DNA from 2 places in the Alkaliphilus crotonatoxidans genome. Region 1 is predicted to be linked to the other one. Evidence: riboswitches for the same ligand, from Rfam matches in the RefSeq annotation. Region 1 holds a riboswitch; the other holds the start of a gene.

Region 1 (6,042 bases):
TGGAATACCAGCACGATTGGCCCTTTTACCGGCCAAAACTGACGACTCAACGGTTCGTTGATTCAGGGTGCCAATGTTCAACACCAGGGCCTGGGCCAGGGCTGCCATTTCCTCCACCTCTCCCGGGTCATCGGCCATGACTGGCGCCGCCCCCACAGCCAGGGTAATGTTGGCACAGTCGTTTACGGTTACATAATTGGTAATGTGATGTACCAGGGGCTTCTTTTCCCTTACTGCTTTTAAAAGTCCTCCTAAATGCTCCTTTAGTTCCATAGTTAACCTCCTGAATATGATTTTTTATGCTTCCATGTACTTTTCCAGGCCCAACCGCTTGAGCTGATTTAAGAGGACAAACCCAATGATTACCCCTCCCAGTGAGCTTAGCATAAAGGGCCCCACAAAGAAAAATAGCGCTGCTTCGTTCCCCATTAAATAGTTGGCCAGGGGATAAGCCGCCAAGGCTCCCAAAAAACCTGTTCCCACCAGTTCCCCCGCCATGGCCCAGATGAGTTTTTTTCTACGTTTATAAAATACAGCAGCAAGCCAAACCCCCAGTATGCTGCCGGGAAAGGCCAGCAGCGAACCTGTACCAATGAAATTCCGAAGCAAGGATATGGTAAAGGCCACCCCTGTTCCATAGGCCGGCCCCAGTAGGGTGGCGCTCAGCAGGTTAATGGTATGCTGTATGGGAAAACACCTGGCCGCCCCTACTGGAATATAAAACAGGTGGGCAGTGGCTGTTCCCATGGCACTTAACAGTGCCGCCGCAGTCAATTTTTTTAGATTCATGCTTCACCTCTTTACTTGAATTTTTAAATAATCAAAACTACCCGCTCAGCGGGTAGTTTGCTCAGCCCTAGAAGGGCATGTTACTCGCTTGAGCCTTAAGGCTCTTTGAATGGTTCGCCAACTGCTTGCATTTACGGGCTGCTGCTTAAGCAGCTCTTTACTTCTTTTTGCCTTTCTTTACTTGCTCTCCCGTAAACGGGTCCATATATTCTTGTAGGCTGATTTGATCATTAGCTATATCTTCTTGTATTTGATTTTTCACATACTCTCTTATTGCTTTTTCATTGCGTCCTACCGTGTCCACATAATAACCTCTACACCAGAAATGTCTATTTCCATACTTGTATTTCAAATTCGCATGTCTATCAAATATCATTAGTGAACTTTTTCCTTTTAAATACCCCATCACACTTGAAACACTATATTTGGGTGGTATTGCTATCACCATATGTACATGATCCACGCAGGCTGTTGCCTCCAGTATTTCTACACCTTTTTGCTCACATAACTTCCTTAGAATCTTTCCTATGTCAGTTTTGATCTTCCCATATATAGCCTGCCTTCTATATTTGGGTGCAAAAACTACATGATATTTACAACTCCAGGTAGTATGTGATAGACTATTCTTATCCACTTCGGATCCTCCTTTTGTTTTTAAAATTGGTTGGCGAACCTTTTTTATTCTAACAAAAGGAGGTTATTTTTTCTGCTCATAGCTAAAGCTTTTTGGAACCCCCGGTAGAACCGGGGGTTTTCGATATACAAAAATAAGCACAAATCCCATTGCAAGATTTGTGCTTAATGACGCATGATAAAATATGCTTCTTAAATACACTTTCCTACGCTGGCATGATCCAGATCAGGTATATGGGGATCAAAGACATTACAGGGTCTTTTTCTCAGTTGGCCTTTCCAACTCTCCCAGTGCTTTCAATTCTTATTCAGTTTTAAAAAAAATGAAATACTTTAATTTCATGGTACCATACTGGGGGTGAGTTGACAATAAAATAGAAATTAAATAAAACGACGATATTTAAGGTGGAATAATAAGGTAAAAGATTGAAATTTAATGATATATAGTTCGTCAAATCTTTAAATAAGCTTGGTTTGGAGTACAACAATTTGAATTTTGCATATTGATATAGGCTATTGATTATTAAATAGTAGCGTGATACAATAGGAAAAAGGCTACTGTTCAATAAGTAGTAAGGAGGAGTGATTAATGAAACAATTTGAATACTTGAATGAGCTGAAAGAAAATCTTGAAGGGAAGCTTCCGCCTGATGCTATAAAGGATATTTTAACTGATTACGAAAGCTTTTTCGTATCTGGTAGAGAAGATGGAAAAACCGATGATGAAATATCTGTAGAGCTTGGCTCGCCTGCATTTTTAGTAAAATCCCTTCTTGAACTACATGAGGAAAAGCAAGTAACGCCATTAGATAAACACATCTCTAATCCAGGGCGCAGGTTATGTGCTTACTTTATTGATGCCATAATAGCCGTAGTTCCTGCCTTTGTCATTACATTTGTTTTAGGAAGTGCTATGTTGTCTTATGTTATTTTAATTCTGTACCCAACCCCCTTAGTGGGAACATTAAGCTATCTGGGATATGCCAGCTTTGAGGAATATACAATCACCCAGGAAGAAGTTATTAATATAAACCCCCATGACACAATATCGGTTTCAGAAGATGGAGCAGAAAACATTCAGCAAATTAGTAGAAGGCCAACCCCTACATCAATTGCCTTTGCAATATTCGGTCTTGTATTCTATATGTTCTATTCATTGGGGGCCGCCCTGATTTTCAAAGGCCAGACTGTTGGAAAGAAGCTTATGCACATCAAGGTGTGCCGCTCAGATACATCAAGTATAACAAGGGGTTCTATTTTTAGCCGTGAGTTTTTAGGTAAATTCCTCATAAACTCCATTCCAGTTGTACCCTTAATCTCACTATTCACGATTCTGTTTACCAAAGAACATAAGGCGCTCCATGATATGCTGACTGATACCATTGTGGTGGAAGCTTAGGGGGTTGTATCATGGATACGCAAATGAAAAAGGGTGTACTGGAAATGTGTATTCTATATAAGCTGAAGGATGAGGAGCTTTACGGATACGAGCTTATGAAATCAATTCGACAGTTTTTCCCTGATGTCTACGAAGGGTCAATCTATACCATTCTTCGTCGATTAAACGCAACGGGTTACACCCAAATAACCCAAAGAAAATCCTTGAATGGCCCTGCAAGAAAGTACTATCACATTACAAAAACCGGTTTAGAATATCTCAATCGAATGCTAAAGGAATGGGAAGGGATCGTAAACAGTGTTTCTTCTTTAGGAATTAAAGTTCAGAATCATGACCACCTATAACATCCGTAAAATAGGTGGTCTGCTCTAGCTCTATAAGAGGTTGTTACCGGCCAGCGCCTCCAAGACGCTGGCCTTGCCATTTTCACTAGAACTATAAAGGGTCAAGTTATTATACTGAGTCCCTTCCACCTAACTTGTCTTTTAATACGTCATATATTTTTGCTCTTACATAAAATCTTAATGTTATCTCATTTAGTTCTACTGTGTTGGATATACTTCTCTGAAATGATTTAGTTTCATTATATAACCAAAGCTTTCCAGAGGGTGTAAGATTATTTGTGTAAAGTAGATTTATGATATAATCTACCTAATTCAAAATGGAGGCTTACACTATGGCTAAGAAAAAACGTAATCCCGCTTCTGACGAAGTAATGAAGTATCTGTTTCAAAACTATGAGATCAAGTCTGCCCTGGACATTCAGGAGGCTCTTAAGGACATGTTTGCTGATACCCTGGAGGCCATGCTCGAAGCAGAGCTGGATGATCACCTTGGCTACGCCAAAAATGCTAACAATCAAGCGACCACCAGTAACCGCCGTAATGGTCACAGTACCAAAACCGTGATCGGTCAGTTGGGAGATACTCAGATTAATGTTCCAAATAAAGGCCAGAAGGATGTCGCAGGAATTGAAGAAAAAATCCTGGCTATGTACGCAAAAGGACAATCTCAAAGAGATATTGAAGCCACAATCCAAGACATTTATGGCTTTGATATCAGCCATGAAACAGTTTCAAAGATTACCGACAAAATTATTCCCCTTATCAAAGAATTCCGTAATAGAGCGCTACAAAGGTGCTACCCCTTTGTATTTGTAGATGCCATGTACACACCAGTAAAAACAGAGTCAGGTACAGGCCAGAAAGCCCTTTATAACGTGATAGGAATTGATCCAGAGGGTCATAAAGATGTTCTAGGATTTTGGTTATCCGAAGATGAAAGCAGTAGACACTGGCTACAGATACTAGAAGAAATCAAGAGCCGTGGTGTAGAGGACATAATCTTCATTTCTTTAGATGGACTTCCAGGGCTAGAAGAAACCATAGGAGCCAACTATCCTAGTGCAATCCAACAACGGTGCATTGTTCATCTCATGAGAAATAGCACCAGATATATCCCCCGTAAGCACTGGGCTGAATTTGCTAAAGATATCAAAGGAGTCTATCGAGCGGTTAGTTTAGATGAAGCTAACAGCTTATTCCAAGACTTTGAGACTAAGTGGAAAGAATACGCTGCCGCGTTAGCGGTATAGAGAAACAGCTGGGCATCGGTAGAAAATCTCTTTAACTATCCCAGTCATATTAGAAAAATCATCTATACAACCAATACCATAGAAAGTTATCATAACCAATTAAGGAAGGTAACCAATCGAAAAGGAGCCTTTCCCAGTGAGACAGCACTCTTCAAGTTTGGTCTATCTTAGAGTCACCGATATTAAGAAAACATGGGATCGACCAGTCCAGAATTGGGCAAAAGTACTAAATCAGCTAGTGGTATTATTTAAAGACAGAATTACCCAGCATCTACGATACTAGGCAATAACTTTACACAAATTTCTTGACAGGTCCGCTTTCCATATAATCTTTCCTTTAGTATGTAGGAACCAGTTCCCTTAAAGATATAATTAAAAAGCTTAAAACAATATTAGGGCTATACTTTAGAGATTAATTTGGAACCCTGTTCACCATGAAGGAATAGAATGGAATTGGAGACCCACAAATAAGTAATTGTCGATAGAAAGATGATAAATTTACATTGAATTATATTCAGTATATCAAAATAATGTTAAAATAAAAATAGTTATCGTTAGACTAATGATTAGTATGAAGGTAAAAGTGATGTTTTAGTAAAAACATGTATTAAAGCTTAATTAATGTTCACCTGTGAAAGGAGGTTTTATTTTGAAAAATAATTTACCCATACTAATATCTACTATCTTAGCAATTTTTGTTTGCGCTCGACTTCTCTATATTACAAAGAAAAATGATTATATCTTTGAACCATTTGATATTATCAAAACAAAAAGTTTAGATTCTTGGTTCTTTTTAGCATATGTATTATCCTTTGCATACTTAGCATGGGATTCAAATTTAATTGCATTTAGTATTTTTACTATCACTTTTATACCTACCGTATGTTTTATATATTATAAAAATTATTTAAAGACTAGAGAAAATAAATATCTTCTATATGTTTTATTTTTATCCTTTATCCTAGTGAGTCTTTTTATTTACATGTACAGCCTACGGTTCTACCATAATTAAGATCTATTAAATCGAAGGAGGTGAGTAATTATTTTACCCACCTCCTACTCGATTACTCTTCTACTGCTAACCTAAATTCGTTAAGGGGTAGCCAACCACCTTTAACGTGGTATTTATATTGTTGTTCTAGACGTATCACAGCATTGTCATCTGCTGTTTCAAGCTCATTAAGACATTGTAGAAGCTCATTTTTATATTTATTATAAAATGTATCTCGTGCTACCTGGGCCGCACCTATGAGACCTAGTATTGAACCTGCTAACGTGTAAACTGTTCCTATCAGAAGACCAGCTATAGAAATTACTATACTAGATATTCCAGTGTTTATATCCCCAACCTCTGCTTCCATCTCTCCTCTTGTCATTTCAATAGCTACCCATTTTCTTTCGCCTACATCTGGCATAATAACATCTCCTTTAATTTTTTTATTTTGGTAAGACTCTTCCTGTTGGCCAACTTGTTTCGTCTTACATTATATAAAAAGAGATTTAAGTGAAAAAAATCAACCATTTTTCAAAATTAATTTTAAAATTTTTTAACCCAAATTGCCAAGAAGTCTTCCACCTTAAGTGGTGGTAGTTCACAAAAGGTTGACGATTGAATTTTTCCTTTATC
Region 2 (6,042 bases), on a different contig from region 1:
CCTTTTCCTCTTTCTGCCTCATTAAAGGCCTTTTCATGCTTCATGGCTGCCTCCCGTGCAATTTCCTCCATCCCAATTCCTTCAATTCTTGAGGCGGTTCCGGTAAAATATTTTGAAATAACCTCCTTATTCAATCCGACGGCTTCGAAAATTTGGGCACCAATATAGCTTTGCATGGTCGATATGCCCATTTTAGATAATATCTTAATAATGCCTGCATGAATGGCCTTCAGATAATTCCTCTGGGCTGTCTTTAAGCCCATTGCCGGCAATAATTTTTGATCGTGCAATCCCCGCAGGGTTTCAAAGGCCATATAGGGATTAACAGCATTACATCCGTACCCCAGAAGCAGTCCAAAGTGGTGAACCTCCCGAACCTCGCCGGATTCTACAATCAAACTTACCCTGGTTCTTTTTTTCCTACGAATCAGATGGTGATGCAGCCCCGAAAGGGCTAGCAGGGATGGAATAGGAGCCATTGATTGGCTAACTCCCCGATCTGATAAAATAATCAGATTCTGGCCCTCGTCAATGGCTCCTTCGGCCTGGCTAAACAACCTTTTCAGGGAACCCTCAAGGCCCGACGCCCCTTCGGCAACCGGGTAGAGCATGGAAAGGGTAATGGCACTGAAGCCCCTCTCCTTTATATTCCTCAGCTTTTCTAAATCTTCATTAGACAAGCAGGGGCTTTCCAGCTGAATTCTTCTACAGCCCTCCGGCCCAGCTTCCAATAGATTTCCCTCTGTTCCCAGGCTGGTGACGGTGGAGGTAATAATTTTTTCCCGAAGGGCATCAATGGGAGGGTTCGTTACCTGGGCAAAAAGCTGCTTAAAATAGTTAAACAGACTTTGGGGCCTTTCCGAAAGCACCGCCAGGGGTGTATCCATCCCCATTGAGCCGATGGGCTCTTCTCCATCCCTGGCCATGGGCAACAGGTTCATCCTCAAATCCTCTGTAGTATAGCCGAATACCTTCTGCCGCTCCAATAGCCCCAGAGGCTCTTGTCGCTTTATATCAACAGTTGCTAAGCTTTTCAATGGAATCAAATTATTCCTTATCCATTCCCCATAGGGAGCGGTGGCGGCAACCTGCTGCTTGATTTTTTCATCATGAACAATTTCTCCTGCTATGGTATCTACCAGAAGCATTTTCCCCGGTGAAAGACGTCCCTTTTCTACAATGGTGTGGCTGGGAAGCTCTAAAGCTCCCACCTCGGATGACAAAATCACCCGCCCCTCCTTCGTAACATAATATCGAGCCGGCCTTAGGCCATTTCTATCCAGTACCGCACCAACCCTGGCGCCATCGGTAAAGGCAATGGCAGCGGGGCCGTCCCAGGGCTCCATTAAACAACTGTGGTATTCATAAAAGGCCCTTTTATCAGAATCCATCTCTCCCGTCAGGGTGCCCCAGGGTTCAGGTATGGTCATCATGATCCCTTGGGCCAGGGAACGGCCAGATAAATATAACAGCTCCAGGCAATTATCCAGCATGGCCGAGTCGCTCCCTTCGGTGTTAATAACCGGTAGCACCTTTTGAAGACTCTCTCCAAAAACCGTTGACATCAGGCTTGATTCCCTTGCCTTCATCCAATTGATATTTCCCCTTAGGGTATTGATTTCCCCGTTATGGATTAAATAACGGTTAGGATGGGCCCGGCTCCAGGTAGGAAAGGTATTGGTGCTGAAGCGGGAATGGACCAAAACAATGGCACTGGTCAGGTCCTTTTCAGATAAGTCTGGATAAAAGCTCCTTAACTGAGTGGCCGTAAGCATTCCCTTATAAACGATGGTTTGGGAGGACAAGCTGCAAATATAAAAATATTGATGGGCCTCTGGAGCTATATACTCAATTCTTTTTTCTGCCAGCCTTCTGACGATATACAATTTCCTTTCAAAATCAATGTTGACCTTTAAGTCTTCCGATTTTCGAACAAAAAACTGCATTATCCAGGGCATTGACTCTCTTGCTGTCTTTCCCAGGTATTTCGCCTCTATCGGTACCTTTCGCCAGCCGATCAAGCCCAGCCCCTCCTCACAGACAACAGACTCTAATATCGATTTGCATTTTTCTGCCGTCTCCTGATGGGGTGGCATAAAAACCATTCCCACACCATACTGTCCTGCTTCCGGCAGAGAAAGCTCTTTTCCGCAAACCCGTTTAAAGAAAACATCTGGAATTTGCAGCAGAATTCCAGCACCATCCCCCGTATCTTCTTCGCTGCCCTGACCTCCTCGATGGTTCAGATTTTCAAGTATGGTGAGGGCATCCCTCACATTCCCATGGGATTTTATTCCCTTCACATGGGCGATAAAGCCAATGCCACATGCATCATGCTCCCTTTCAGGGTCATAAAGCCCCTGGGCGGGAGGTAAACCATAAGTCCCCATAACATTCGTCCCCCTTGTCAATTTTTAGTTCAGCAGAGCATTGCCCTGCAATGATTTAGTCATTTACGTCTGTCCACAAAATATTTTCTAGAATATTTCGACTATTAAATTAATGTATTCAGTATTATATCATTTTTATAGAATTATTCAATAGATAAAATTGCATTTTTCTTAATTTTCTATATTTTTTGAAAATGTTATCGTTTTCATTTTCTAGCTATTTTACGTAGGCCTATGGGATAAATAGGAGGACTAAGATGTTATTTAGGTTAAACCATAGGGCTGTAATGAAATAAATAGCTTTTTATAAATCATTTGTATTTTATTGAGAATATGTTATAATTAAAATAAAAATATCGCTAGGGGTGCCATTGGCTGAGAGGAGCTTGTCCAACCCTTCGAACCTGTAGGTTAATACCTGCGTAGGGAAGCATTTCAACGTCTATTTAACGTGAAAGGATTTCCTTTCACGTTTTTTGCATCCAAGCGATGGAAGAAAGGATGAATTTTTTACATGTTTGCAAAGCTATTAGAATTAAAACCGGTAACCTGGGCAATCCTGCTGGCCCTTATGGGCAGCGCAGGCCTTCTTATTTATCTTGGAAAAAACCGTAAAAATACTACCTTCAATACAAGAATTATTGTTTACGGCAGCCTTTGTATTGCCCTTTCCTTTGTATTATCCTATATTAGACTCTATCGCTTTCCCCAGGGAGGCAGTATTACTCCCGCCAGTATGCTGCCCATGTTTATTTTTGCAGTGATATTCGGGCCTATTCCCGGTATTATCGCCGGCTTTGCCTATGGCTTTCTACAATTGATTCAAGACCCCTATGTCATTCATTGGGCCCAATTATTTCTCGATTATCCCCTGGCCTTTGGTGCCATGGGCCTGGCAGGGCTTTACCGTAAAAACTTGAGCATTGCCTGCTTAATTGGAGGATTTGGAAGGTTTGTCATGAGCTTTTTATCTGGAGCCATTTTTTTCGCAGATTACGCCCCCGAGGGGATGAATGTCTTTCTATATTCCTTGATCTATAACGGTACCGTTATGGGGGCCGATACCTTACTTTGTCTTGTAATTACTCTAATTCCTCAATTTAATACTGTTTTCAGGCAATTAAAAGGGCAGGCTGAAGTAAAGGCATAATTTATGCCCAAGGCAGACCAGCATCTGGAATCAATCCTGGATGCTGGTTTTTTTATATAAATTTAAGATTTAAAGGGTTGTATGGAGGGACCTAGCAGGGGTATACTACAATTATGTTTCGTATTCAAAAATATTTTAATGCAAAATAAATTGAATCAACAGATTTTTTTCTGCCCGTTGGGTTTAAATCCCTGTGAACCGTTGTTCAGCTTGCATTAAAATAATATAGTTTACATCATAATATTGTCAGGAGGCCAAAGCGTGATTAACGATACGGGAAGAAAAATATTCTATTTATTGAGGGATATTGATTATTTGATTAAGGATAGCATGAAGCATACCTTCAATAAAGGCGGTTTAACGGCTCCTCAGGTGATGGTATTGGCCAACTTAAGTAAAAATGGGCCCATGAAGATCAGTGAATTAAGCCGGGCATTGGGCCTATCCAACAGCACCATTTCCGGCATTGTAGACAGATTGGAAAAAAACAATTATGTACTACGTACAAGAGGCCAGGATGATCGCCGTGTGGTACAGGTTTCTATTGTTAAAGAATCAGAGGAAAAATTTCAGGCTACCTTCCATGAAAAATTGGAAAAAAAATTTAGTGATAAATTTCTACAAACTGATGAAAAGAACCTCAAACAGATTGTAGAGGGCCTTGAATCCCTAAAGGCTTTATTACAGAAATAGTATAAGGCTAACTTTTATACTGACAGGAGAGGATATCATGAAAAAATTATTAAAATATTTAAGGCCTTATGGATCATGGATTGCAGCAGTTTTAGGCCTCATACTGCTGCAATCCATTTCCGAGCTGTTTCTACCAACTCTGTTGGCTGATATCGTAGATGTCGGCATTGTTACCGGCAATACAGGATATATTCTGCGGATTGGAACAATTATGCTATTGGTGGCTGCCGGTGGTGTTCTCTGTGCTATCCTGGCCAGTTACCTGTCTTCAAAAATTGCAACGGGCTTCGGCAGGGACCTTAGAAACATGATTTTCACTAAGGTAGAGGACTTCTCCCTACAGGAATTTGACAAAATCGGGACAGCTACCCTGATTACAAGAACAACCAATGATGTCACTCAGATTCAACAGGTTCTGATGGTTATGCTTCGTCTAATGGTCAGTGCCCCCTTGATGGCCGTCGGCGGAATGATCATGGCCGTCTCTAAAAACCAATCCCTTTCTGTTGTGATTGTGGTGGTCATTCCCCTGCTGGCGGCAGTCATAGGGTTGGTGGCAGCCAAGGGGGTACCGTTGTTTAAGTCGATGCAGGTGAAGCTGGACAAGTTAAATTTAGTGCTTCGGGAAAACTTGACCGGTATTCGTGTTATTAGAGCCTTTAATCAGGTGGATTACGAAAAAAGGCGCTTTAACGAAGCCAATACAGATCTAACGGACACCGCTATTCGAGTCAATAAAATTATGGCCGCCCTAATGCCCTCCATCATGATTATCATGAACTTTACCACCATTGCCATTATGTGGCTGGGCAGCAATCTTATCAATCAGGGCCAGCTCCTGGTAGGAGACCTGATGGCCTTTATTCAATATGTGATGCTGATGATGTACTCACTTATTATGGTTTCCATGATGTTTGTTCTCATCCCCAGGGCTTCGGCTTCTATTCAACGGATTAATGAGGTATTGGAAACGAAAAAAGAAATCATGGATCCAGAAAAGCCAGCTACACACAGCAATCAAAGGGGCTTTGTAGAATTTAGAGACGTTAGCTTCACCTATCCCGGCGCTGAACAGCCTGCCCTTCAAAATATTAGCTTTTGTGCAGGCCCTGGGGAAGTAACCGCCATTATTGGTGGAACAGGATCAGGTAAATCCACCCTCATCAATTTGATTCCCCGTTTTTATGATGTCAGCCAGGGAAGTATATTGGTGAACGGCATTGATATTCGAGATATGACCCAGAAGGAACTTCGTAATAAAATTGGATTTGTTCCCCAGAAAGCTGTCCTGTTCAGCGGCTCGATTGCAGAAAATATCCGCTTCGGCAAGGAAGACGCCAGCCATGGTGCTGTTGAAGCAGCTGCTCGGGTGGCCCAGGCATCGGACTTCATTCAAAATATGAAGGAAGGCTATGACTCTCCCATCTCCCAGGGAGGCACCAATGTTTCAGGGGGGCAAAAACAGCGTCTTTCCATTGCCAGGGCCTTGGTTCGAAGGCCGGAGGTTTATATCTTTGATGATAGTTTTTCTGCCCTTGACTTTAAAACCGATGCAAAACTAAGATCTGCCCTGAAAAAAGAAACCAGGGATGCCACAGTTTTAATTGTGGCCCAAAGGGTTAGTACGGTTATGGATGCTGACAGAATTATTGTGCTGGACGAGGGAAAAATTGCTGGTATGGGTACCCATAAGACATTGCTTGATACCTGTGGTATTTATCGTGAAATTGTTTCGTCCCAGCTGACCGAGGAGGAATTGGCATGAAAATAAGAAAAAAAGCTAAATTGAATGGCGCCTCAAGGGGCCCC

What was found. A riboswitch is a leader RNA that binds a small molecule or an ion and turns the genes downstream of it on or off. The one in region 1 is predicted to bind thiamine pyrophosphate.
Region 2: it holds a riboswitch for thiamine pyrophosphate, as region 1 does, so the genes downstream of both, thiT (energy-coupled thiamine transporter ThiT) here and tnpA (IS200/IS605 family transposase) in region 1, are expected to answer to the same signal.

Annotation. Positions count from the first base shown of each region.
Region 1 is NZ_BAAHXS010000005.1:47,622-53,663, forward strand. It holds gene thiM (hydroxyethylthiazole kinase) at 1-273, opposite strand, end outside; gene thiW (energy coupling factor transporter S component ThiW) at 298-789, opposite strand; gene tnpA (IS200/IS605 family transposase) at 947-1,423, opposite strand; TPP riboswitch at 1,609-1,722, opposite strand; gene ACYQ1I_RS11430 (RDD family protein) at 2,012-2,821, shown strand; gene ACYQ1I_RS11435 (PadR family transcriptional regulator) at 2,833-3,165, shown strand; partial or broken gene ACYQ1I_RS11440 (IS256 family transposase) at 3,537-4,586, shown strand; gene ACYQ1I_RS11445 (hypothetical protein) at 5,480-5,830, opposite strand.
Region 2 is NZ_BAAHXS010000006.1:59,058-65,099, reverse strand. It holds gene gltB (glutamate synthase large subunit) at 1-2,390, opposite strand, end outside; TPP riboswitch at 2,742-2,836, shown strand; gene thiT (energy-coupled thiamine transporter ThiT) at 2,905-3,540, shown strand; gene ACYQ1I_RS12350 (MarR family winged helix-turn-helix transcriptional regulator) at 3,802-4,233, shown strand; gene ACYQ1I_RS12345 (ABC transporter ATP-binding protein) at 4,271-5,998, shown strand; gene ACYQ1I_RS12340 (ABC transporter ATP-binding protein) at 5,995-6,042, shown strand, end outside.